Regions from separate parts of the Shewanella sp. Isolate7 genome, predicted to be linked through region 2. Evidence: predicted binding sites of a transcription regulator. Region 2 holds the regulator's gene; each other region holds the start of a gene.
What was found. The regulator sigma-54, encoded in region 2, starts transcription at its own class of promoters, with help from an activator protein. The targets are predictions, from matches to a motif close to GTTGGCACGNNNNTNGNNT.

Region 1 (5,874 bases), on a different contig from region 2:
TGGCCAATCACCGCCTTGGCCAGCGTCATGCTAAGTTGTACCAAGGCTTGTTCGATTTCGGTATCGAGCAATGAGAGTGGCATTGATAGCTGCTGCATCAAGGCTTCAAATTGAGCAATGGTCTGTTTCGCCTCGGTAAGGCCGGCCTCCATTCCCTGAGCTTCGCCTTGACGATAACCTTCCTCATGCCCCTGCTCCAATCCTTGGAGTCGCCCCTCTTCCAGCCCTTTGGCCATACCGGCTGCTTGGCCCTGGGCAAAGCCTTCGGCCTCGGCCTCGGCGCGGATCGATTCTATCTCTTCCAAGGTGGGCGGCATCACAGGCTCATCGACCGGCTTGGCGGCCTTTTGCGGGGCAATGCGCCCAAACATATTCTCCTTGGGCTCATCCACGCTAGGGGTTACATCGGGCAGCTGCCAATGGCTAAAATCGGCTTGGGTCCCTTGTGTGTCTTGGCCCTCTTGGGCTTTCTTGTCACCGGACATGGTCATTAGAGGAACTCTTCTCCGCCACTACCACCTAAGATGATCTCCCCTGCGTCACTCAGACGACGAGCGATAGAGAGGATCTCCTTCTGAGCCACTTCCACTTCGCTGATCCGTATTGGGCCCATGGCCTCGAGATCGTCTTTAAGCAGCTCGGCGGCGCGTTTGGACATGTTGCCGAGGATCTTCTCTTTGAGTTGATCGTCCGCCCCCTTAAGGGCCTTCATCAACACATCCTGCTGCACTTCACGCAGCAAGGTCTGAATACCCATGTCGTCGACATCGGCCAGGTTTTCGAAGACAAACATCAAATCTTGGATCTGCTGCGCCATCTCTTCGTCTGTCTCGCGCATGGTCTCCATTAGCTGGCTCTCGACGCCCGTATCCAGGTAGTTCATGATGTTGGCTGCCGCCTTCAGGCCGCCCATCTTCGCCGCCTGGGCACCGCCCTGACCGGCAAACTGTTTCTCCATGATGTCGTTAAGCTCTTGCAGCGCCGCCGGTTGTACCTCTTCGAGGTTGGCGATGCGCATCATCAAGTCGAGACGGGTATTCTCAGGCGCCTGGGCAAAAATTTCGGCCGCCTGATCCGGCTCCAAATATGACAATACAATGGTCTGGATCTGCGGGTGTTCGTTTTGAATGATGGTAGCGACCTGACGGGCGTCCATCCACTTGAGCGACTCGAGTCCCTTGGCGCCGCCCCCCATGATGATCTGCTCGATAAGGTTACCGGCCTTATCTTCACCCAGGGCTGCCGTCAGGGCATTACGCACAAATTCTTCGCTGTTGAAACCGATAGAGGAGTATTTCTGTACCTCCTCCAGAAACAGCTTGTGTACGCCAATCACCTTGTTTTGACCAAAGTCTTTCATGGCGGCCATCGCCATACCCACCTTCTGTACCTGCTTAGGCTCGAGGTGTTTTAAAATCGAGGCGGCATCTGCTTCGCTGAGGCTAAGCAGCAGGATGGCGGTCTTTTCGATACCGGTCAGATCTTTGGTGTTAAACTCGCCACTGGCTGTGTCGATCTCTTTCTCTTTACTCATTTTCTTGTAACCATCCCTTGACGACTTGCGTAGACAACTCAGGTTCGTTGGCCACCAGTGCACGTATGGCCTTTATCATATCATCGTCTTTGTGCAGATCCGGTATCAAAATTGAGCCGTCGTCTGCGTAGCTGTATTCCGCATCGGGACGATTGAGCATGCCAAGGGTGTCGGCGGCATACTGATCCTCAATTTCCGCCAACTCGTCACCCAGAGTGGGCGCATCCGGCATCTTCTGTCCATCGGGATAGATCAGGCGCTTGAGCATAGGACGTACCACGAACAGTATGAGTACCAGGATGATAAGCCCGCCCATGACCAGCTTGATGGCGCGCCAGAACCAAGGCTCCTCGTAGATGGCCAGTGCCGGCGCTTCTTCAACCAGTTGGTCCATGAAAGGCACAGTCACGACTTCTATCATGTCGCCGCGCTGGGTGTTGAAGCCTACCGCGCCCTCGAGCAGACGACGTATGTTGCTCAGCTCCTGCTCGGTACGGGCGACGCGCGTCACCTGACCCTCTTCACCTGCCGGCCCGGTCTTAAAGTCGACGGCGACAGACACGCTGACCCGTCTGACGACCCCAACCTGCTGGCGAGTATGACTGATGGTGGTATCGAGCTCATAGTTACGGGTCGCCTCTTTGTGGCTAGAACCCGGCATGCTTTGCTCCTGCGAATTCGCCCCCGTGGCTTGCTGAGGAATATTGGCTTCCATCGGCGGTTGGTTACTCAGCGCGCCGGCAATGCCACCAGTGCTAGAACCTGTAGAGTTGTTCTCTACCGTCATCTCGCTACGCACGGCAGGTAGATCCGGGTTATAACGCTTGGCGGTCTGCTCGACAGAGGTAAAATCCATGTTCACGTCGACCTGGGCGGTGAAGTTCTCCGGCCCCAGAATCGGCATCAGAATCGATTCAATCTTAGTGCGGTATTCGGCTTCCTTCTGCTGAACTAGCTCAAGCTCGCGTCTCGCCCGCGCCGAACCTGCGGTTTGGCTGCCTGAGTTTAACAGGCGGCCGTTAGAGTCTGTCACCGTGACGCGGGTCGGTTCGAGGCCGTGTACCGCCGAGGCGACGATATCTACGATAGAATCGACCTCTTCCTGACCCAGTCCACCACGACGGGTATTAACCACCACGGTCGCGCTCGGCTTAGAGCGATTGCGGGCAAATACGTTCTCTTTAGGAATGGCCAGGATCACCTTGGCGCGACTCACGCTCTTTAACTCTTCGATGGTACGTGCCAGGTTTTGCTCCTGGCTGTTCTTGAGTCTGGCGGCCTCCATGCGCTGGCTGACGCCAAAGCCGCTGTCTTTTGACAGGTAGTCGTCACGACTCGGCGAGTTATCGATACCAGCACGGCTCAGCATCATCTTGACGTCTTGGTACTGATCTTCCGGCACCTTTAGCACGTCGACATCGATCTGATAGTTGACCTTGTTCTTGTCCAGCACATCGAGAACCTGCACCATCTCCTGGGTATCCATCTTACCCAGCGGACGATATTCGGGCTCCTGGGCCCACAACATGACGAAGACGGCCAATGCCAGACAGATCGCCAGCGCCAGGATCATAGTGATCTGTCTGAGCATGTCGACACCGCCAAACATTCCGCCGCTGGGCTTATGTTCTTCTTGTACGCCGCCTGCCACCATATCCTGTGTTGTGCCAGCGCCAGTTCCGACTACCATATCTGTGCTCACGATAAATACCTGCCGTTATCTTTCTTAATCTTTAGGGGATCCATGCCTAGACAGGCATACTCATGATCTCTTTGTAGGCTTCCACCAGCTTGTTACGTACCTGAACCGTGGCCTCGAATGCCACGCTGGCCTTTTCTCTGGCAATCACAGTGTCGGACAGGGTCACTCGGGTATCGCCCATGTCCAGGCGTGCCTGTAAGGAGGAGGATGTGGCCTGCAGCGCGCCGACATTGCCTACGGCCTCGGACAAGAGGCTGCCAAAGTCGCTGCCGCTGGTGTTCGCCACCTGCTGAGTGATATTAGGTGTGATCCCATTAGGCTTGATCTCGCCCGTGAGTGTCTGCATCTCTTGCAGTAATGAATTGGCACCTATCTGCATCTTGGCCTCCGCTATCGTCGTGAAATTGACGAAATCTATTCTTATTCAGACCAATGCAATATGTTTGCCAAAAATAGAAAAAGCCGACAAACCCACTTTTACTGGGTGTCGGCTTATGATGAAAGGTATGCCCCAGCGACAGAGCTAGGCTATATCGCGCACAACCTATCAGGCCGGGATCTGAATCCCCATGTCACGCATGCGCGCCATCTTGTATCTCAGGGTTCGGGCACTGATCCCCAGTTTTTCGGCCACCTGTTTACGGCTGCCATTACACTGATTGAGGGTCTCTAAGATGATCACATGCTCCTGGGCCTTAAGTTCATCCCCCAGGCCTTCAGGCTCGTTGGTTTTCTCACTCTCACCTATGTGCTCAAGTATCACATCCTGGGTATCGATAACGATATCCTTGGCCGTGATAAACTCGCCTGTTTGCAAAATCAGGGCGCGCTGTACCACGTTATCCAGCTCTCGCACGTTACCCGGCCACCTGTGGCCCAATAGGCGCCTGCTCGCCTGTTCATCTAGGCTTGGCGCCACGGCTAAACCGGCAGCCTTGGTATGGCGCAACACTAAGTGCCGCGCCAGCGGCAAGATATCAGCCGGGCGTTGATGCAGCGCCGGCCAGGTCAGCGGGAACACATTGATGCGATAGTAGAGGTCTTCCCTGAAATCGCCCTTGGTTGCCATGGCCTTAAGATCACGGTTCGAGGTCGCCAGCACGCGCACATCGAGTTTGATGGTCTTACGGCCACCGAGACGCTCGACCTCCCGCTCCTGCAAGACCCTGAGGAGCTTGGCCTGCAGCCCGAGCTCCATCTCGGAGATCTCATCAAGCAAGAGTGTGCCTCCCTGGGCCTGTTCAAACTTGCCGGGACAGGCCTGATAGGCGCCGGTAAAGGCACCCTTCTCATAACCAAACAGGGTGGCTTCGAGCATATTTTCCGGGATCGCGGCGCAGTTTATCGCCACGAAGGGCTCACCAGCCCGCTGACTGTGTTGGTGAATATAGCGGGCAAGCACCTCTTTACCCGAGCCGCTCGGCCCCATGATCATCACGGAGGCATCGGACTGGGCCACCTTCTGCGCCAGCGCCAGGAGCGCCAGACTGCGTTCGTCGGCGACCACAGGTTGATCTTCGATCAGCTTAGGTTTGAGATAACGCGACACCTGATTAAGTAACACCTCAGGCGCGAAAGGCTTCGCCAGATAGTCCACCGCGCCAAGTTTAATGGCGCTGACCGCACTGTCTATGGTGGCAAAAGCCGTCATCAATAGGATGGGGATCTGGGCATTATGCTGCTGAAGATAATTCACCAGGCCAAGGCCGCCTATCCCCTCCATCTGCACGTCGCTGATCACCATATCGAAATCCTGCCCCTTGAGCGCGAGGATAGCCGCCTCGGCAGATTCGACATCGACGCATTCATACTGTGCCAGCAACAAGGTATCCACCAGGGCTTCGCGCAGCGTCGCGTCATCTTCAACGAGTAATATCTTGGCTTCAGCCATGGCTTACCTCCAGCCTAGATTCGGCCTCAACAGCCGGCAGGTTAAACGAGGCGCGACATCCCTTTCCCGCAATACAATTGAGTTGCAGGCGGCCCTGATGATTGGCAACAACCGTCTGCACAACGGCTAAGCCCAGGCCAGTCCCTTGCGACTTGGTGGTAAAGAAAGGTTCTAACACCTTCTCCTGCATGCCGGCATCTAGCCCCTTACCGTTATCTATCACCTCGAAGGCAATAGAATCTGCCTCATCTTGGGCACTCAGCCAGATCTGACTGGCACCGGCCTCGATACTGTTCATCACCAGATTATTGATCGCCGAGCTCAGCGCCGCCGCGTTAGCCTTAAACTGCTGCTGAGAGTCGAGTTTAAGGTGCAGTTGACAGCCTTTACGCTCGGCAATCGGTTCGCAGTTGGCCATCACTGAGTCCACGACCTGCTGCATATTGCAGACATCGGTCAACTCCTGCTGGCGCCCCTTGGCCATCAGCAACATATCGTCGACCTGTTGCGACAGCTCGTTGAGCCTGTCGATAAGCTTACCCTGAAAACGCTCCCTTGAGGCCTGCGTCAACTTAGGACTCCCTAAGTTAGCCGCGTAGAGCAAGGCGGCCGACAACGGCGTGCGTACCTGGTGGGCCAGACTCGCCACCATCTTGCCTAAGGCAGAGAGGCGTTGCAGATGAGACAGGTTCTTCTGCAGTAGACGGGTTTCGGTCAGATCCGTCAGTACGATCAACTGACCTGGCT
Region 2 (5,874 bases):
ATCTGGTCTATCCCGACAACGGCGATGCCCAGTGGCGCCTGAGGTCCACCAAGGGCACGCTGGACAAAAATAGCGGACGGGTCACCCTGGAAAATAATGTTATCATTGATGCCATTAGCCCAGAAGAACCGATTCAGACCATAGAGACCACCTATCTGGAGCTGGATCTCAATACTATGATTATGACATCCGACAGAAGCATTCGGGTCACAGGGCAAGATTTCCTCATTACCGGGGAAGGCTTATATGCCGATCTCAACGCACAAAATATACGACTGACGAGTCAGGTAGAAGGAACATATGAAACTAAATAGCCTTATTCTTGCTGGCCTGCTGTCCCTGGTCAGTATTGGCGCCCACGCCGAGGTAAACGACCTGCTGCAAGAGGTTAAGATCTCTGCCGCCAGCCAGGAAGCCGACATCAAGAACAACCAGATCATCTTCCACGGTCCGGTAGAAGTCACACAAGGCTCAATCAAGATTTTGGCCAGTAAGCTGCGCGCCTTCAGCAAAGAGAAGAATAGCGGCAAGATCCTCATCGCCACCGGCAACCCAGCCACCTACTCTCAGGTGATGGAAGATGGCCGCCCAGCATCTGCCAGTGCCAAGGAGATACGCTACGAGCTTTCCAGCCGCACCCTGACACTGATCGGCGACGCCACCCTGGAACAGGAAGGCAGCCAGGTCACAGGTTCGCAGATCCGCTACAACATAGAGCAGCAACAGCTGATCGCCGAGAGCAGCGGCAAAGACAGAGTGATCACCATCATTCAGCCTGAGAACTATCAGGAGCAGATCCAGCCAGAACAGAAACCCGAACAGCCCAAACAGGAAAAGCAATGACACACCTAACCTTGAAGGCGGAGAACCTCGCCAAGAGCTATAAGAGTCGTGCCGTTGTCCAAGACGTGAGCCTCACGGTCAAGACCGGGCAGATCGTCGGCCTGCTGGGGCCAAACGGCGCCGGCAAGACCACCACCTTCTACATGGTCGTCGGATTGGTGCAGAGCGACAAGGGCCGCATCTTTATCGACGATGACGACCTGACGCTGGATCCCATGCACCTGCGCGCCCGCAAGGGCATAGGTTATCTGCCTCAGGAAGCCAGCATCTTTCGTAAGCTCTCGGTACGCGACAACATCATGGCCGTACTGCAGACCCGCAGCGATCTGAACAACGACGGCCGCGAAGAGGAACTGGAACACCTGCTGGAAGAGTTCCATATCACCCACATCCGTGACAGCCACGGCATGGCACTCTCAGGTGGTGAACGTCGCCGGGTAGAGATCGCCAGGGCGCTGGCCGCCAACCCTAAGTTTATTCTTCTCGACGAGCCTTTCGCCGGGGTCGATCCCATCTCGGTCATCGACATCAAGAAGATCATCGAGCAGCTTAAGAATCGTGGCCTGGGGGTGTTGATCACCGACCATAATGTGCGCGAAACACTAGATGTCTGTGAGAAAGCCTATATCGTCAGCCATGGTAATCTGATCGCCGAAGGCACACCCGCCGAAATCTTAGACAACCAGCAAGTACGAGCAGTGTACTTAGGTGAACAATTCAAGCTATAGTTAATCTTATAACGGGGCCACACAGAAAAACCTATCTTAGATTGTGGCCTTAGCGACTATTCGATATATTTGTCCGGCACATATAGCCAGAGCTTTCTCATTTTATAATTAGAAACAAGGGAATAGCAGTACGATGAAAGCGTCACTTCAGCTCAAAATGGGTCAGCATCTCACCATGACGCCCCAGCTACAACAGGCCATTCGTCTGTTGCAGTTGTCGTCATTAGAGTTGCAGCAGGAGATCCAGCAGGCATTAGAATCTAACCCGCTACTGGAGTTGGACGAAGAGCAGGAGAGCGCCAATGTCGAGCTGCAAGATGATACCGTCAGCGACAACTTCGATAACAAGTACGACGACAAGATAGAGCTGGATTCGAGCCAGGATAATTCAGGTGTCGAGACCTCTGACGCCCTGACCCAGGACTCCATGCCAGACGAGCTGCCGGTCGATACCACCTGGGACGAGGTCTATACCGCCTCGCCCAACTCCAGCTCGGGCGCCATGCGTGACGACGACATGCCTTTTCAGGGTGAAACCAGCGAAGGCCTGTATGAACACCTTGAGTGGCAGAAGAACCTGACCCCCTTTTCCGATAACGATCTGGCCATCGCCACCGCCATCATAGATGCCATCGACGAGCGTGGTTACCTGACCCAGACCTGTGAAGATATTCTCGAAGCCATGGGCGATCCTGAGATCGAACTCGACGAGGTCGAGGCTGTACTCAAGCGGGTACAACACTTCGATCCCATCGGCGTGGCGGCGAGGGATCTCAGCGAATGCCTGACGATTCAGCTCGCCCAATACAGCGACGACACGCCGCACATCGCCAACGCCCGCATGCTGATCAAGGAACATCTGGATCTCATCGCCGGCCGCGACTTCCGTCTGTTGATGCGCAAGACCAAGCTCAAAGAAGATGACCTAAGGGATGCCATCGCCCTGATCCAGACACTCAATCCCCGTCCCGGTCTCGCCATCACCGCCAGCCGCGACGAGTATGTGATCCCGGATGTGACCGTCACCAAGAAGAAGGGGCGCTGGGTGGTCGAGCTTAATCCCGACAGCATGCCCAAGATCAACGTCAATCAGCAGTATGCCGCCATGGCGCGCAGCACCAAGAGCCAGGCGGATGGCCAGTTTATTCGTGGCCACCTGCAGGAAGCCAAATGGTTCCTTAAGAGCCTGGAGAGCCGCAACGAGACCCTGCTCAAGGTGACCAACTGTATCGTCGACTTCCAACAAGGCTTCTTCGAATTTGGTGAAGAGGCGATGAAGCCCATGGTACTGAACGACATTGCCGAGGCGGTGGAGATGCACGAGTCCACCATCTCACGTGTGACCACACAAAAATATATGCATACCCCGAGAGGGATCTTCGAACTCAAATACTTCTTCTCCAGTCACGTCGGTACCGACGATGGCGGAGAGTGCTCTTCAACAGCAATACGCGCCTTCATCAAGAAGCTGGTTGCTGCGGAAAACCAGAAAAAGCCATTGAGCGACAGCAAGATGGCTCAACTCTTGGCCGAACAGGGTATCAAGGTAGCTAGACGCACCATTGCCAAGTATCGCGAAGCGATGCTGATACCGCCGTCGAATCAGCGCAAGAGCTTATAAAACAAACCTGGAAACTGGAGGACTATCTTTATGCAAATAAACCTGACTGGGCACCATATCGAGATCACCCAATCTCTACGAAGCTACATCGAAGAGAAATTCACAAAGCTTGAACGTCATTTCGATCAGATCAATAATGTGCACGTTGTATTAAATGTCGAAAAGTTGCAACAGAAGGTTGAGGCAAAGTTACATCTCCGCGGCGGAGAAGTGTTCGCAACATCCGAACATGCGGACATGTATGCCGCGATAGACTCCCTGATTGACAAACTCGATCGTCAGGTCATTAAACACAAAGAGAAGCTTACTAAACATTAACGATGGAACTGAGTACCATCCTGCGGCCGGAGTGCACCACCTGCGCCACTCCGGGCAGTAAGAAAAAGGTACTGGAGCTTATCAGCGACTTAGCCGCTGTCCAGTACCCTACCCTCTCCTCTCAAGAAATTTTTGAAAGCCTTCTGGCTCGAGAGAAAATGGGCAGCACAGGTATAGGCAATGGTATCGCGATTCCTCACGGGCGGCTGACCAACATAGATCAACCCGTGGCCGTACTGGTGAAATGTGCTGAACCAATCGCATTCGATGCCATTGACAATCAGCCCGTCGATATCCTTTTTGCATTATTAGTGCCCGCAGATCAATGCGAGCAACATCTTAGCACCCTGGCCGCCATGGCCGAGAAGCTCAATGATAAGGCGATCATTAAGCAGCTAAGAAAGACCCAAGATGAATCCGAACTCTATCAGGTGATCACCCAATGAAATTGGTTTTGGTATCAGGACGCTCAGGATCGGGAAAATCCGTCGCGCTTAGGGTCTTAGAAGATCTAGGCTATTACTGTGTCGATAATCTGCCACTGCAGATGATGGAGTCCCTGCTGGAGCAGCTCAAGGGACGCAACGATCTCGTGGCCATCAGTGTCGACGTGCGCAATATGCCGAGCGAAGAGATCCAGCTGGAAAAGCAGCTGGCCAAGCTTCCCAAAGATACCGAAATCTTAAGTTTCTTCCTGAACTCCAGCGACAGCGTGCTGCTCAAGCGCTATAGCGAGACCCGCAGACTACACCCGCTGTCACGCTCTAAGGTCTCCCTCAAGGAGGCGATACAGCTCGAAGGTAAGTTACTGGATCCCATCGCTAAACTGGTGGATCACTACATAGATACCTCCAACCTCAACATCTATGAGCTAAGCGACAAGGTTCGCGAGATCCTGCTTGGCACTGTGGATAAAGAGTTGGTGATCAACTTCGAATCTTTCGGCTTTAAATATGGCATGCCAAGCGAAGCCGACTTCATGTTCGACGTACGCTTCCTGCCCAACCCCCACTGGGAGCCGGAGCTGAGGCCCTTAACCGGCCTGGACGAGCCTGTGCAGCAATTTCTCAGTCAGCAGCCACTGGTCAACAAGTTCATCTGGCAGATCGAAAACCTGCTGGAGACCTGGTTGCCTCACCTCGAGCGCAACAACCGCAGCTACCTCACCATCGCCATCGGCTGCACCGGCGGTCAGCACAGGTCTGTCTATGTGACCGACCAGCTCGCCAAGCTGTTTAACAAGGGGCAGCATAAGGTACAGGCTCGCCACAGAGAGCTAAAGCATGACTAAGTTGGCTCGCCAGCTGACCATCTGTAACAAACTGGGGCTACACGCCAGGGCGGCGACCAAGCTGGCGGTACTCGCCGCCAAGTTCGACGCCGAGGTCACCCTAATTCAGGGCGATAAACAGGCCTCCGCCGCCAGCGTACTCGGCCTCCTGATGCTCGAGACCGGCATGGGCAAAACCATCACCATCACCAGCGAAGGCAAAGATGCCCAGGCGGCCCTAGATGCCATCAGCGCCCTTATTGACGCCAAATTCGATGAGGCCGTATAATCGGCTCGCTTTCCGGTACCAGCTTAATTTCGTCCTATACTTATCATAGACTTACAAGCCTACCGCCCATGCCGTTCAATCAACTGCCAAAGGAGGAGCTATGCCGATCGAAGTGTTAGATAGTGAGACCACAGATCAACGCCTTAATCAGCTGACTCAAGCCTTAGGCAGTGGCATGTTTGTCCATGTGCGCAGCATGCTGCACGACATGGCCGCCTCCGATATCGCATTCATCCTGGAATCTTCGCCGCCGCGCACCCGTCAGGTGCTCTGGCAGCTGATCGACCAGCAGCACACGGGGGAGATCCTCGACGAGCTGGGTGAAGAGCTCAAAGATACCCTGATCACCCAGATGAGTCCCGAGCGGGTCGCCAAGGCGGCCGAAGGCATGGATACCGACGATCTGGCCTACATACTGCGTAGCCTGCCCGACAGCGTCTTCAATCAGGTGTTGCAGTCGATGACGGCGCAAGACAGGGCCAGGGTGGAGCAGGCGCTCTCCTATCCGGAAGATACCGCCGGCAGTATCATGAACACAGATACCGTGACAGTGCGGCCCGATGTCACCATAGATGTGATTCTGCGTTACCTGAGGATCCGCGGCGAGCTGCCCGATGCCACAGATACCCTGTATGTGGTGGACAAGCGCGACAGCCTGCTGGGCGGCGTACGCATTACCGACCTGCTCACCTGCGATCCTAATGCCTCGGTGCGAGAGATCATGAACGACGATCTCGAGGGGATCCCCGTGGCCATGGACGACGGCGAAGTCGCCCAGTTGTTCGAACGCCATGACTGGGTCTCG
Region 3 (5,874 bases), on a different contig from region 2:
GTACATGGCCACGTCATTGTTGAAAAAAATCTTATTACGCGCCGAGTAGAAGTTACCCTCGCGATCGGCTTGTTTGGCGTCCAGTTTATAGTTCTGGATCAAGGTGTCCTGCCAGGTGTGGCCATGGTCAACCTCGAACGGGCTCACCTCTAACGCCTTGGTCGGCATGTTGTGGTGATACTTGTTGGAATAGATGTTGGAGAAGCCATGGGTGGAGAAGAGTTCTTCCCGGTAGAGTTCACCATTGTCTTTCTTGAAGGTGATGTGGCGTTTGTGGGGGATCTCCCCCTGTCTTACATAAAATGGCATGGCTTCATTCCTTGGGTGCTTTAGCGGGCACACTTATGTTTATGTGATCTAAGTAACAATTTAGTTGCTGGCATTCGCAAAAAAAAGAATAATAAATAGCTTAACTCAATCTAAAATTTAGATGGTTGTCATTTGTTTACACCGAGGATGTGAGATGAAGATCGATGTGGAAGCCTTCAGGGTATTGTCGATTCTGGTCGAAGAGGGCAGCTTTTCCAAGGCGGCAGAGCGATTGCACAAGGCCCAGTCGGCGGTGAGCTACCAGGTCAAGAAGCTGGAACAGCATCTGGGTGTAAAGCTTTTTTGTCGGGATCAGTATCGCGCCGAATTAACGCCTGAGGGCAAGGTGATCCTTGCTGAGGGTAAAAGATTGCTGCAATACCTTGGCAATATTGAACATTTGGCCAGCCGTTTCAGCGAAGGCTGGGAACCTAAGCTCGAGCTGGTGGTAGATGGCTCACTACCCATGGAGCCCATCATGCGCGCGCTGAAACGTGTCTCTGAGCATAAGATCCCCACCAAGATCCAGCTCAACATGGAGTTTCTCGGCGGGGTGCAGCACAGATTCGAGCGGGACAATGCCGATCTCATGTTGGTCAAGGATTATCGCACCGGCCCTAATTATCGGCCCCAGCCACTGCCGGACATCAACAGCATTTTGGTGGTGAGTAGGGAGCATCCCCTGGCGAGTGCCAAGGAGCTGAGCCTGTTTGAGTTGCTGCAACATGTGGAGCTCACCATAGAAGACTCATCGCCGGGTAAGATCCACAGCGACGAGCTGCAATTTGGCGGTGATAAGGTGTTTTACTTATCAGGCTTTATCATGAAGAAGAATGCCCTGTTGATGGGGCTGGGATTCGGCTGGATGCCTGATTTTCTCATTAAAGAGGAGCTGGCCAGTGGTGAGTTACAGGAGCTGGATTTTCTCGGGGGCAGTCGTTACAGCTTTACGCCTCAGCTGGTGTCGACCATGGAGCGCCCACTGGGGCGCGCCGGTCGACTCTTTACCAGCCTGATCCTGGAGGAGTTTAACCTCTACCAGGAGGCGGCTAAAGGTTAGATTATCCCTTGATACTGTCTAGTCGTTGATACTGTCTAGTCGTTAATAATATCTAGGATACGACGTGTCTTGTCGTGTAGCTTAATGAAGGTGCCATCGACATCTATGGTGATGTTGCCGTCACGATCGATAGGCACATGGATCTTGCCGCGATCATAATAGTCATCAGACAGGTAATCGCCCTTGTGCAGTTTCTTCTGCCAGCCCGGAGGCAGTGGCTCACCGCGGGCGACTTTCTTCTGTAACCCGGGTGGCAGGCTCTTCTCGCCATGACTCTTATTGACATGGCCCTTAGCGCCATGTTCATGCTTGTCATTCTTGGCCTGGGTCAGCGGCGAAAAGCCGATAGATAGGCCAAGTAAAACGAGGCCAAGGCCAGTGGTGTATTTCTTCATCTAGTCTCTCCTGCGCAATCAATGCGTTTGCTCGTAGCATAGGGATTCCCCCTCATAATGTCTAGCCAGTCAGAACCTGCCAGGTGTTCAGCTTATATTCAGCACGGCTTGGCTAGGGTGAAGCTATACCGGCTCGCAAATCTTAGCTATACCGGCTCGCAAATTTTAGCAATGGAGCACGCGAATCGTTTATTAAACGCCGGAGCACAGGGTCTATAAAGCCAAAGCTGGCCTGAGGGTTAAGGAGTAGGATATGAAAAGCGTAATATCTTTGCAGATAGCCAATCTCTATGCTCAGTACGCTGCGCAGTTTGCACGTGGTGAGCGCGCTAGCAATCAGATGACGATGCAAGCTTTTGTCGAGCAGCTTGCCAAGCAAGGTGTGTTACTCGACACCCTCAATTGGCAGGAGTGGTATCAAAATGCCCACCTGGTCGATAAGCCTGACTATATTCGTGAGGCGAGCCTTTATCAGTGCCGTCTGCTGCTAACCGCCATGAGCCGCCTGGAGCGTTTCAGTCGTGGTGTACTGGAAAATATGCGCAGGCAAGGGGTGTTGCTCGCGATTCTTGAGCGGCTCAATGTGCTCAGTCACCCGGAGGGAAACCTTGGGTTTGGCAATGCCACCCCTTAGCGGCGACAAGACATAAGCTGTCTATCGGCTATAGCGCCAGTCACGTACCTTGCTATCGAGCCAGGCTGCGCTGCGCCTCATCTGTTTTTGGCTCTTCTTTAGCCAGAATCTCGCCCAGGGATATTCTAAGCTCAACACCGCCAGCCCGATTGGTAGCAGTAGCCAGGCCGGGCCGGGTAGCACCAAAAGCAGCAATCCAATCAGACAAAGTGTACCGCCAATGACGGTGATTAAGGTTTTTCTCAGCATAGACACCTCAAATATCCAACCTTCTCTCCTATACTTGTTTTGCATGATGTTGCGCAGCTATGCCAGTGAAAATGTGTAACAAAAGGATTTCTCACTGGGCAAGGAATGCCATCAGACGGTGGTTTTTAAGGGGGAAGAGGGATGGTGAGAGAGACACTTCTTAACCTAAGTTGGGGTCGAAATGGGCTGTTTGTCCTGCTGCTGATCAGCTGGACCTTGGCATTCTTTCCGCTGCGGGCCGATACCCTCAAGCTCTCTTCGTTAAACTGGCCACCCTATTCGGGACCGACCCTTAAGGACGGTGGCGCCTGCGTCGTGGTGGCTCGTGCGGCGCTTAATGCCATGGGCCATGAGCTTCAGGTGGATTACTTTCCATGGAGTCGAACCGTAAGGGTGGTGAGCCGAGATGACTCTGGCTATCAGGGCTATTTCCCCGAGTACCATCATCCCACGGATAAGTTTGTCTTTTCCGATTCTATGGGGGAGAGTCCCCTGGGGATCTTAGAGCAGAGTAGGCATCCCATCACCTGGTCGCGGCTGCAGGATCTCAATGCCTATACCTTGGGGGTGGTCAGGGACTATGTGAATACCCAGGCCCTGGATGAGATGATCGCCTTAGGGACTCAACCAGTAGAATTGGTGAGTTCGGATGAACACAACATCAGAAAGGTGGCTACGGGGCGAGTTCAGGGAGCAGTTATGGATCTCTATGTCTATCTATACCTAGTAGAGCAGCCTCATCTGAGTGAGCTTAAGGCGAGGCTGCAATTTAACAAGCAACTGCTGGAATCGAAACGCCTCTATATCGCCTTTAGAAATACCCCCGAGGGGCGCAGGTGGCGGGAGATCTATAACGCCGGCCTTGCTCGAATCCAAGTCGAGCAGATCTTAGAGGCCTACCTGCAAAGCCTGTAGTTGAATCCTGTAGTTGAAAGCCTTTAGTTCAAAGTCTTTAGTTGAAAGCCTTTGGTTCAGAGCCTGAGGCGCCTCCACCTCAGGCAGGTCTCGGCGCCTCAGGCTAATGATGATAACTATGCCTTAGGCTAATGATAATAATTACGCCTTAGCGGTTATTGTCTGTCCTATAGGCGTCAGACTTAGCAGGGCCAATTTGAGGTGCTGGATACCAAATGGGATCCCTATGATGGTGACGAAACAGGCCAGCGCGTGAGTGATATGGCCGATGGCGAGCCAGATCCCAAACAGCAGGAACCAGACGATATTACCGACCATGCCCAGGGGACCCGTGCCAATGTCATCTACCCCTTGCAGCGCACGGCGGCTGACGTTTTGTTGCCCGAAGGGCCAGAAGGCCATCTCACCAATGACGAAACAGGCGCGGCCGAAGGGGATGCCGATGATGCTGATAAAGCAGAGTAACCCCGCCAGCCACCAGGCCAGTCCCATCACGAAGCCGCCTAAAATAAACCATGCAATATTAAAGATTAAGCGCAGTAGTGCCATCAAATACTCCTTGTTTCTGAGCTTATAGAGCCGCAAAGGCGTTCGCCTTTATTTAGATCTATCTAGTTCTAAGCGAAATCCGTGCCATATGTTAAGTGTATGTTTTTATATGTATTTAACCCTGAGATATTTTAAGTGAATGACATATTATGCCAAAAGACGGTCAAATTACGCATTTGAGGTTAAAAGGTGTAAACTCTGGCCCTTAGTTTAACTCTGACTCCTCATCATGAAGCTTAGCCACACTCAGGTAGATACGGTTTACCTCGGGCAGCACAAGGTCTACGTGAAGCGTGACGATCTGCTCCATCCAGAATTTTCCGGCAATAAGGCGCGCAAGTTCGCCTACTTCCTCGATAACGACTTCCCCTTGGTTAAGCAGCTGATTGGTTATGGTTCTCCCCAGGCCAACTCTCTCTATTCATTGTCGGCGCTGGCAAAACTCAAGGGGTGGCGGTTGGATTTCTATGTGGATCATCTTCCCCATTATTTGACAGCCAACCCCTGTGGCAACTATCGCGCCGCACAGGCGCTTGGGGCCAATATCATAGACCTCTCTCGTCGAGCAGACAGAGACGGCCTGGACTGTGATAGCTACATTCGCCAAAGGGTGTTAACGGGTAGCGATGAGCAGCTGCTTGTGCCGGAAGGCGGCCGCTGCGCCTTTGCCGAGCCTGGCGTTGCGCAGCTCGCTAAAGAGATAGCGAGCTGGAAGTATGCCGAGGGACTTACCAAACTGGTGGTGTTTCTGCCTTCGGGCACCGGCACCACGGCACTCTATCTGCAAAAGCAGTTTCTAACCCTAGATCCCTGCATCAGCGTCATGACCTGCGCCGTGGTGGGCGGGGATGATTATCTTCGTAAGCAATTTTTTGAGCTTGAAGAAGATGAAGCGCTGCATCCTCAGATTGTGCCAGCTGCTAAGCGTTACCACTTTGGCAAGCTGTATCTGGAGTTTTATCAGATGTGGCATGAACTCAAAGCGACGGGGATAGAGTTTGAGCTACTTTATGATCCCCTGGGCTGGTTATGTCTGAAAAGCTGCTGGCAACAGGGATTCAGCAAGCCAGTGCTCTATCTGCACCAAGGTGGCCTGTTGGGTAATCAATCTATGTTGCCAAGGTACCAGCGTAAATATGGTGAGATATTTGGTGAGTGAGGGGAATGATTAATGTCATTTGGCCAGGTCGGTACCTGTGAAAGGGGTACAACCTGAGCCAAATGTTACCTGCTGAGTCGTTGACGAATGAGGTCAATCCTACTTGTTGCCTTAGCAACCTTCGATACGTGTGAGAGGAGGTGTATCGAATAGCGTGGGGTTTACTTGTTGCTTGAGAGCAACCATTTCATAAATTGCAGGGCGTCAGTGCGCTTAGCAAAAGTTTGTTTATTTTTTCCTAGACTATCGGTGAAAGCGATAGAGGATTTGTTGACTGAAATTGAGTCCACCGGAAAATTTACCGTGATCTCATGACCGTTAATTTTGTACGACATAGGCCATACTCCTTATTGCTGTGACTGCCTCTTGGCAGTAAAAATTTACAAATAATAGATCCTTAGCTGTTGCGAAAGATGAATTAAAACCTTTCTGAGACTACCCAGCCTTATGTAAATAATCAAGTGATCTGCCTCGCTAAAGCCGTTGTTTGCGCCCGAAATGGGGGGCTTATCACCGGATTGGACACAGTAAATCATCAATAAATGACAATAGTGTGACGAAATAGCTGCGAGTTGTTGGATGCGATGACTATGCAATGACTTAG
Region 4 (5,874 bases), on a different contig from region 2:
GGCCTCGAGATCTTTGATGAGATCTTCAGGGTTTTCCAGGCCAACATGCAATCGAATCAATGGCTTGCTACTGTCCCACTGGGTGGCGGTGCGCAACTTATCGATGCCGAAGACGCCCAGGATCAGGCTCTCGTAACCGCCCCAGGAGAAGCCCATCTTGAAGTGCTGCATGTTTTCTACGAAGGCGGTGATCGCCTTGATGTTGCCGCGCTTGAGCACGAAGGAGAAGAGTCCATTTGAGGCGCTGAAATCCCGCTTAAAAAATTCATGTCCAGGGCAGGAGTCGAAGGCGGGGTGACGCAGATGATCCACCTCGGGGCGCGTGGCCAGCCAGTTGGCGACCTCGAGGCCATTCTTCTCATGCTGTGCCATACGTACGCCCAGGGTACGCAGACCACGGCTGGCGAGATAGATATCGTCCGCCGAGGTGCATTGTCCCATCAGGTAGCTGTTTTCCCTCAGCTGGTCCCAATGGGCCTGGTTGGCGGTGGCCGTGCCCAGCATCACATCCGAGTGACCGACGATATACTTGGTCGCCGCCTGAATCGAGATATCGACGCCCAGCTCGAAGGGACGACAATTGATGGGCGATGCCCAGGTGTTGTCCAGCATCACCACCAGGTTATGTTTATGGGCTATGGCGCTCAGGGTCGGCACATCCTGCACCTCCAGGGTGATGGAGCCTGGAGACTCGAGAAACAGCACCTTGGTGTTGGGGCGGATAAGCGCCTCGATGCCGTCGCCGATGAGGGGATCATAGTAAGTCGTTTCTATGCCGAAGCCCTTGAGCAGCTTGTCGCATAGATCCCGCGTGGGTTCATAGGCGGTGTCGACCATCAAGAGATGATCGCCCGCCTTGAGGAAGGAGAGCAGGGCGCCTGAGATGGCCGCCGAGCCAGAGGGATAGAGGGCGGTGCCGACGCCACCTTCGAGTTCGGCAATCGCCGCCTGAAAGGCGAAGTGGGTAGGGGTACCGCGGCGACCATAAAACATCTCGCCGTTGGCGCGATGCTTGGTGGCGTGGCGCATCTCTTCTATGGTGTCGAACACCACGGTGGAGGCGCGAAACACTGGCGGGTTGATCACCCCCTTACTCCATTTCTTGTCGCGGCCGACGCTGACTATCTTGGTCTCTCTTTTCATCCCATACTCTCGTGTTGGCAACTAAGTGTAGCCATCTTAACATCTATACGGCTAAATGAAAGTGAGATTTATTGGAGTCGTTTCCGCTTTTCCTGAGCCTTATTAGTCCTGCCCCTTATTAGGCCTCTAGCGGCAGACGGACATGGATAACCACCCCGACGGCCTGATTATCCTGCATCAGGTTTTCGGCGCGAATGGTGCCGTTGTGGAAGTCGGTGACCAAGCGGGCGATATAGAGGCCGAGTCCAAGGTGAGGCTTGTCCTGCGCCTTCTGGGCACGTACAGATACCATAGACTCGAAGATCTGCTCGCCCATGTTGGCAGGCAATGATGGCCCCTGATTGCTGACACTCAGTAGCGCCTGTCTGCCCTTGGCCTTGAGTGACACCTTGATCGGCGTATCGCTCTGGCTGAACTCGATGGCGTTGGCGATCAGCTTATCCATCAGCTGGGCGATATATTCGGGAACGCCGCGCATGGTCATGGGTTCCTTGTCGATCTCCAATTCGAATACCTGATTGGCATAGGTCATCTGATAGCCCTGCATGCAACCGGCGACCACCTTGGAGAGGGGGAAGTTGTCCACCTCGGCATCGGTCAGTGCCTCTTCGAGGCGGGTGGCCTCGCTCATGTTGTTGAGGATCATGTTGAGTCGGCTCACCCCTTCGTGGGCTCTGTCCACATACTTTTGATGCTGGGGCGGCAGATCCTGGCTGTTGAGATGCTCGAGGGACGAGCGCACCACGGCCACAGGGGTACGCAGCTCATGGCCCAGGCGTGAAGACATATTCTCCAGATAGTGGGTATATTGGCTCAGACGCCCGACTATGCTGGCAAAGCTACGGCTGAGATCGCCGATTTCATCGCGCACCTTGGAGCCGACGATCGCCTTTCTGATCCTGCCTTGGCTGTCGATGGCCTGCTCCGCATCGTCTCTCAGCTTACGAATACGGCTAGAGATGCTGGAGGCGAAGAAGAAGAGGGCCAGGGTGCCCATGCTCATAATGGTCAAGATGACGTTGAACAGCTTCTCCAGCGCCTTGTTACGCAGGGTGCGGATGCCGTGGGTGGTCTCTTCGGCGATCACCACGCCCATCACGTCATCGTCTATCCAGATAGGGCTGGCGGCGGCCAGGATCACCGCCTTGCCGTCCGGGGTTAGGCGCCAGGTGGAGCCAAATTGGCCGGCTAGGGCCTTGCGGATATGGCTGCCCTCGAGCACGGTAGAGTCCTTGAGCGAGTCGACGAAATGCTTAGGCGGTGTGGTCAGAATACGATAGTAGAGCGGGTGCAGGAACTGCTGCTTAAAGCGGCCCCAGAAGGTATCCGGCGTCTGCTCGGTCGCCGTCTGCGCCCATACGTTGGTGCTGCTGTAGATGTCGCCTGACTTTGCCAATACCCGGCCGTGGCGGTCCACCACCCAGATCCGTGAGCTGTTATGGCTCATCCCCTTGATGATGCTCTCGATCTCAGGCGAGGGCACGAGCACAGTACCTAGCTTGCTGACATCATCTGTGGCCGAGGTGCCGACTATCGCCTCGACATTACGTTTCTTTCTGTCGTTGACATCGACGATGGCAAAGCCCAGCTTGCTGCCCACCATCTCCAGCGGCATCCTCAGCTCGATATTGTAGCCTTTGTCGGTTTTTAGCCACTTGCCCTGGATGCGCACCTCTGGGGTGACCGGCTGTGACTTACGGGGATCGGCGGGTAGCTCGAAGGCGCTTATCCAGCCGTCGCGTATGGTGGCCACGATATAGCGGCGAAATTGGCCATCGGGCGCCAGGGTGGCGATGGCCAGATGATCGTTGTTGTCGATGCGCAGGCTGTTGGTGCCGCGGTAGATCACCTTAGGATCTGTCACCTCGAAATAACCATAGAGGTAACCGGCGTACTTACCCACCATGTGGGTAAAGCGGATGTTGAGCGGCTTGCCGTCATCTGCCTTAAACAGCTGATGGTCGGCGCCGTAGGTCAGGGCGCGGTGACGATTATCGGCCCATTCGCCCAGCTTGCCGTCCAGATGGATAGGGCCGGTTAACGGGTAGGCGTAGAGATCCCGTCCCTTCTTGACCTGTGACAGAAAACTCGCCTGCTTGTCGAACAGCTTAGGGCGTTCATGCAGGGCGGTGGCCAGCGCCTGGGTCGTGCCCTCCAGGGTCTTCTCCTGACCGTGGCGCAGGTATTTTTCCATCTCCCACACATATTGGTAGCCAAGCCAGGGCAGGCAGAGCAGGAAGAGAGAGAGTATGGCGACCTTAGTGCGCAGGCCGATGGGCAGATTAAACATGCTTAGTCTTGGGTATCCCAGCGGTAGCCCATGCCGTAAACGGTATCGATGCAATCGAACTCAGGGTCTTGGCTGATAAATTTCTTGCGGATCCGCTTCACATGGGAGGTGATGGTGCTGTCATCCACATAGATCTTGGCATCTTGCATCAATGCCTGGCGGCTACGCACGTGGCCGGGGCGCTTGGCCAGGGCGTGCACCATCCAAAATTCGGTGACCGTCAGTTCGATAGGCTGCTGCTTCCAGTAGACCTGAATGCGGTTGACATCTATGGTCAGGTTGCCGTGCTCTATCATGCCATCTTGCGGGTTGGCGCCATTTTGGATGTCCGAGCGCCTAAATAGCGCGGCCAGGCGTGCGATCAGATGGGGGAAGCTGACGTCTTTGCTCAGGTAGTCATCGGCGCCCAGTCTCAGGCCGCAGACGGTGTCGAAGTCACTGTCTCTGGCGGTCAAAAAGATGATAGGCAAAGTGTTCGACATGGCCCTGAGCGACTGGCACAGGGTAAAGCCACCGTCTATCTCATCTTCCAGGCCAATATCGATGATCGCTAAGTCAGGCAGACGAGTGTTGAAGGCCTCCATGGCGCTGGGGCGATTGGCGTACGCCTGCACAAAGTAGCCTTGCTGTTGCAGCACCTCTTTGTAGTTTTCGCGGATAGCCGCCTCATCTTCAACTATTGCAATACGCTTCATGATCCATCCATTACAGCTTAGTGTTTCTGGAGTGTGACTATACAGCAAAATGCCGGGGAGAAAAGTGGCCCGGGACAAATGCCATTTTCTTGCCACATTTGGTCTGCGCATCGTCATTTTTGCACCCCGGACTTGCCATTTCACTCATGTTTAATGACCTCATCGACAGGAACCACAAGGTTCTGATTAAACCCATCCATGTCAACTTGAGGATTTTCCCATGAAGAAGCAGATCATCGCCGCATTAATCAGTGTTTCATTATTTGGCAGCTCAATGGCTTTCGCTGCCCCCGCAACTCAAACGACGCAAACGACAGACAGCAGCTCGACAGATGAAGAGGCGCTTATCGGTGTCGGATCAGGCATAGTGCTGGGCGCCGTGGTAGCCGGGCCTGTGGGCGCGATTATCGGCGCCTTTACCGGTGGCATGATAGGCCAGACGGTGGCCAACGACAGCGAGATCAAGCAGCAGCAGGCCGCTTTGGCCGAGAAGGAGAGTCGCCTGATGGCGCTCAAGCAGCAAAACGAGGCGTTGCTGACGGTGCAGCAGGAGTATCAAGAGGCCAAGGTAGAACTGGCTCAGCTCAGACAACATCAGGGCACTCGCCTGGAAGAGCTGGCCCTAGGCCTCAATGTGCAGTTTAAGACAGGCTCTTCTACCGTCGAGCCTCACTTTAAGGGGCAGCTCGATGAGGTGGCCGATGCCATGGCAATCTCGCCCCAGCTCAAGCTGGATCTGACTGGTTACGCCGATAGACGCGGCGACAGCAGCTATAACCAGGCGTTGTCTGAGCAGCGCGTCGCCGAGGTAAGAAGTTACCTGGTATCTAAAGGCGTGGATGAGGCCAGGCTCGATGCCAAGGCCTATGGTGCCAGCGCACCGGTCAAGGATGAGCAGAGTTTCGAAAATGATTTCTTCGATCGCCGCGTGACCATCAAGTTGCTGCCTGGCGATACCGCCCTGGCTTCAAACTAGATTTTGCACCATGAAGCAACGCGTAAAAGGAGAAATAAGATGTTGCCACGCCCGTATCTCAGGATGAACCAGACCGACCTTTGCCCCCCGAGGGGGGCGTTTTTTTCTCGCCAGCGTCTGGTACTTGCCGCCTTGGTGTTAAGTGTTACTGCGCTCGGCTCGGCGGCGCCTGCCTTTGGGCGCATGAGTCAGCTATCCGAACCTAATGTGCATGGCGCCAGATTTGACGAGCAGCTGCATCATTTTGACCTGCCGGCAGCCGACGAACCTACTCTGGGGCAGGGCGTGCTCGAGTATCGTCTAAATGGCGTTCAATTGGGCAGTGATCTGCCGGCGACGGCGCTGGCGGTGGATACCCAGGTGCAGATGAACATCTCCGGCTGGATCAACCGGGTGTCGGTGAAGCAGGTGTTTGTCAACGACACTGCCCACTGGCTTAACGGCCGTTATCAGTTCCCGCTCCCCCATGATGCGGCGGTCGACAGTCTCAAGTTGCATATTGGCCAGCGGGTGATCGTCGGTGAGATCCAGCCCAAGGAGGTGGCCAGACAAACCTTCGAGCAGGCCAAAGTAGAGGGCAAGAAGGCGAGCTTGGTGAGCCAGCAAAGGCCCAATATCTTCACCTCTGAGGTGGCTAATCTCGGGCCGGGAGAGGCGTTGGTCGTTGAGATCGCCTATCAACAGCAGGTGCGCTATCAAGATGGCGAGTTTAGCCTGCGTTTCCCAACGGCCATCATCCCGAGATACTTCCCCAAGGGTAAGGCGCAAAA

Region 1: fliE (flagellar hook-basal body complex protein FliE) is a predicted target of sigma-54. The motif match lies at 3,669-3,687, and genes of this name have one in related genera.
Region 3: L1D47_RS10755 (YccF domain-containing protein) is a predicted target of sigma-54. The motif match lies at 4,182-4,200, and genes of this name have one in related genera.
Region 4: pdsR (proteobacterial dedicated sortase system response regulator) is a predicted target of sigma-54. The motif match lies at 4,207-4,225, and genes of this name have one in related genera.

What each region holds. Positions count from the first base shown of each region.
Region 1 is NZ_JAKEVJ010000048.1:30,450-36,323, forward strand. It holds gene fliH (flagellar assembly protein FliH) at 1-491, opposite strand, end outside; gene fliG (flagellar motor switch protein FliG) at 491-1,534, opposite strand; gene fliF (flagellar basal-body MS-ring/collar protein FliF) at 1,527-3,224, opposite strand; gene fliE (flagellar hook-basal body complex protein FliE) at 3,283-3,615, opposite strand; gene L1D47_RS13385 (sigma-54 dependent transcriptional regulator) at 3,784-5,127, opposite strand; gene L1D47_RS13390 (HAMP domain-containing sensor histidine kinase) at 5,120-5,874, opposite strand, start outside.
Region 2 is NZ_JAKEVJ010000003.1:64,180-70,053, reverse strand. It holds gene lptC (LPS export ABC transporter periplasmic protein LptC) at 1-314, shown strand, start outside; gene lptA (lipopolysaccharide transport periplasmic protein LptA) at 301-843, shown strand; gene lptB (LPS export ABC transporter ATP-binding protein) at 840-1,571, shown strand; gene L1D47_RS01385 (RNA polymerase factor sigma-54) at 1,705-3,192, shown strand; gene hpf (ribosome hibernation promoting factor) at 3,223-3,510, shown strand; gene ptsN (PTS IIA-like nitrogen regulatory protein PtsN) at 3,513-3,956, shown strand; gene rapZ (RNase adapter RapZ) at 3,953-4,801, shown strand; gene L1D47_RS01365 (HPr family phosphocarrier protein) at 4,794-5,069, shown strand; gene mgtE (magnesium transporter) at 5,170-5,874, shown strand, end outside.
Region 3 is NZ_JAKEVJ010000036.1:10,733-16,606, reverse strand. It holds gene L1D47_RS10785 (homogentisate 1,2-dioxygenase) at 1-309, opposite strand, end outside; gene L1D47_RS10780 (LysR family transcriptional regulator) at 464-1,369, shown strand; gene L1D47_RS10775 (hypothetical protein) at 1,405-1,764, opposite strand; gene L1D47_RS10770 (DUF6508 domain-containing protein) at 2,018-2,398, shown strand; gene L1D47_RS10765 (PGPGW domain-containing protein) at 2,420-2,647, opposite strand; gene L1D47_RS10760 (transporter substrate-binding domain-containing protein) at 2,789-3,562, shown strand; gene L1D47_RS10755 (YccF domain-containing protein) at 3,704-4,111, opposite strand; gene L1D47_RS10750 (1-aminocyclopropane-1-carboxylate deaminase/D-cysteine desulfhydrase) at 4,341-5,270, shown strand.
Region 4 is NZ_JAKEVJ010000031.1:7,944-13,817, forward strand. It holds gene L1D47_RS09745 (cystathionine beta-lyase) at 1-1,143, opposite strand, end outside; gene pdsS (proteobacterial dedicated sortase system histidine kinase) at 1,262-3,433, opposite strand; gene pdsR (proteobacterial dedicated sortase system response regulator) at 3,436-4,128, opposite strand; gene pdsO (sortase-associated OmpA-like protein PdsO) at 4,349-5,104, shown strand; gene L1D47_RS09765 (marine proteobacterial sortase target protein) at 5,144-5,874, shown strand, end outside.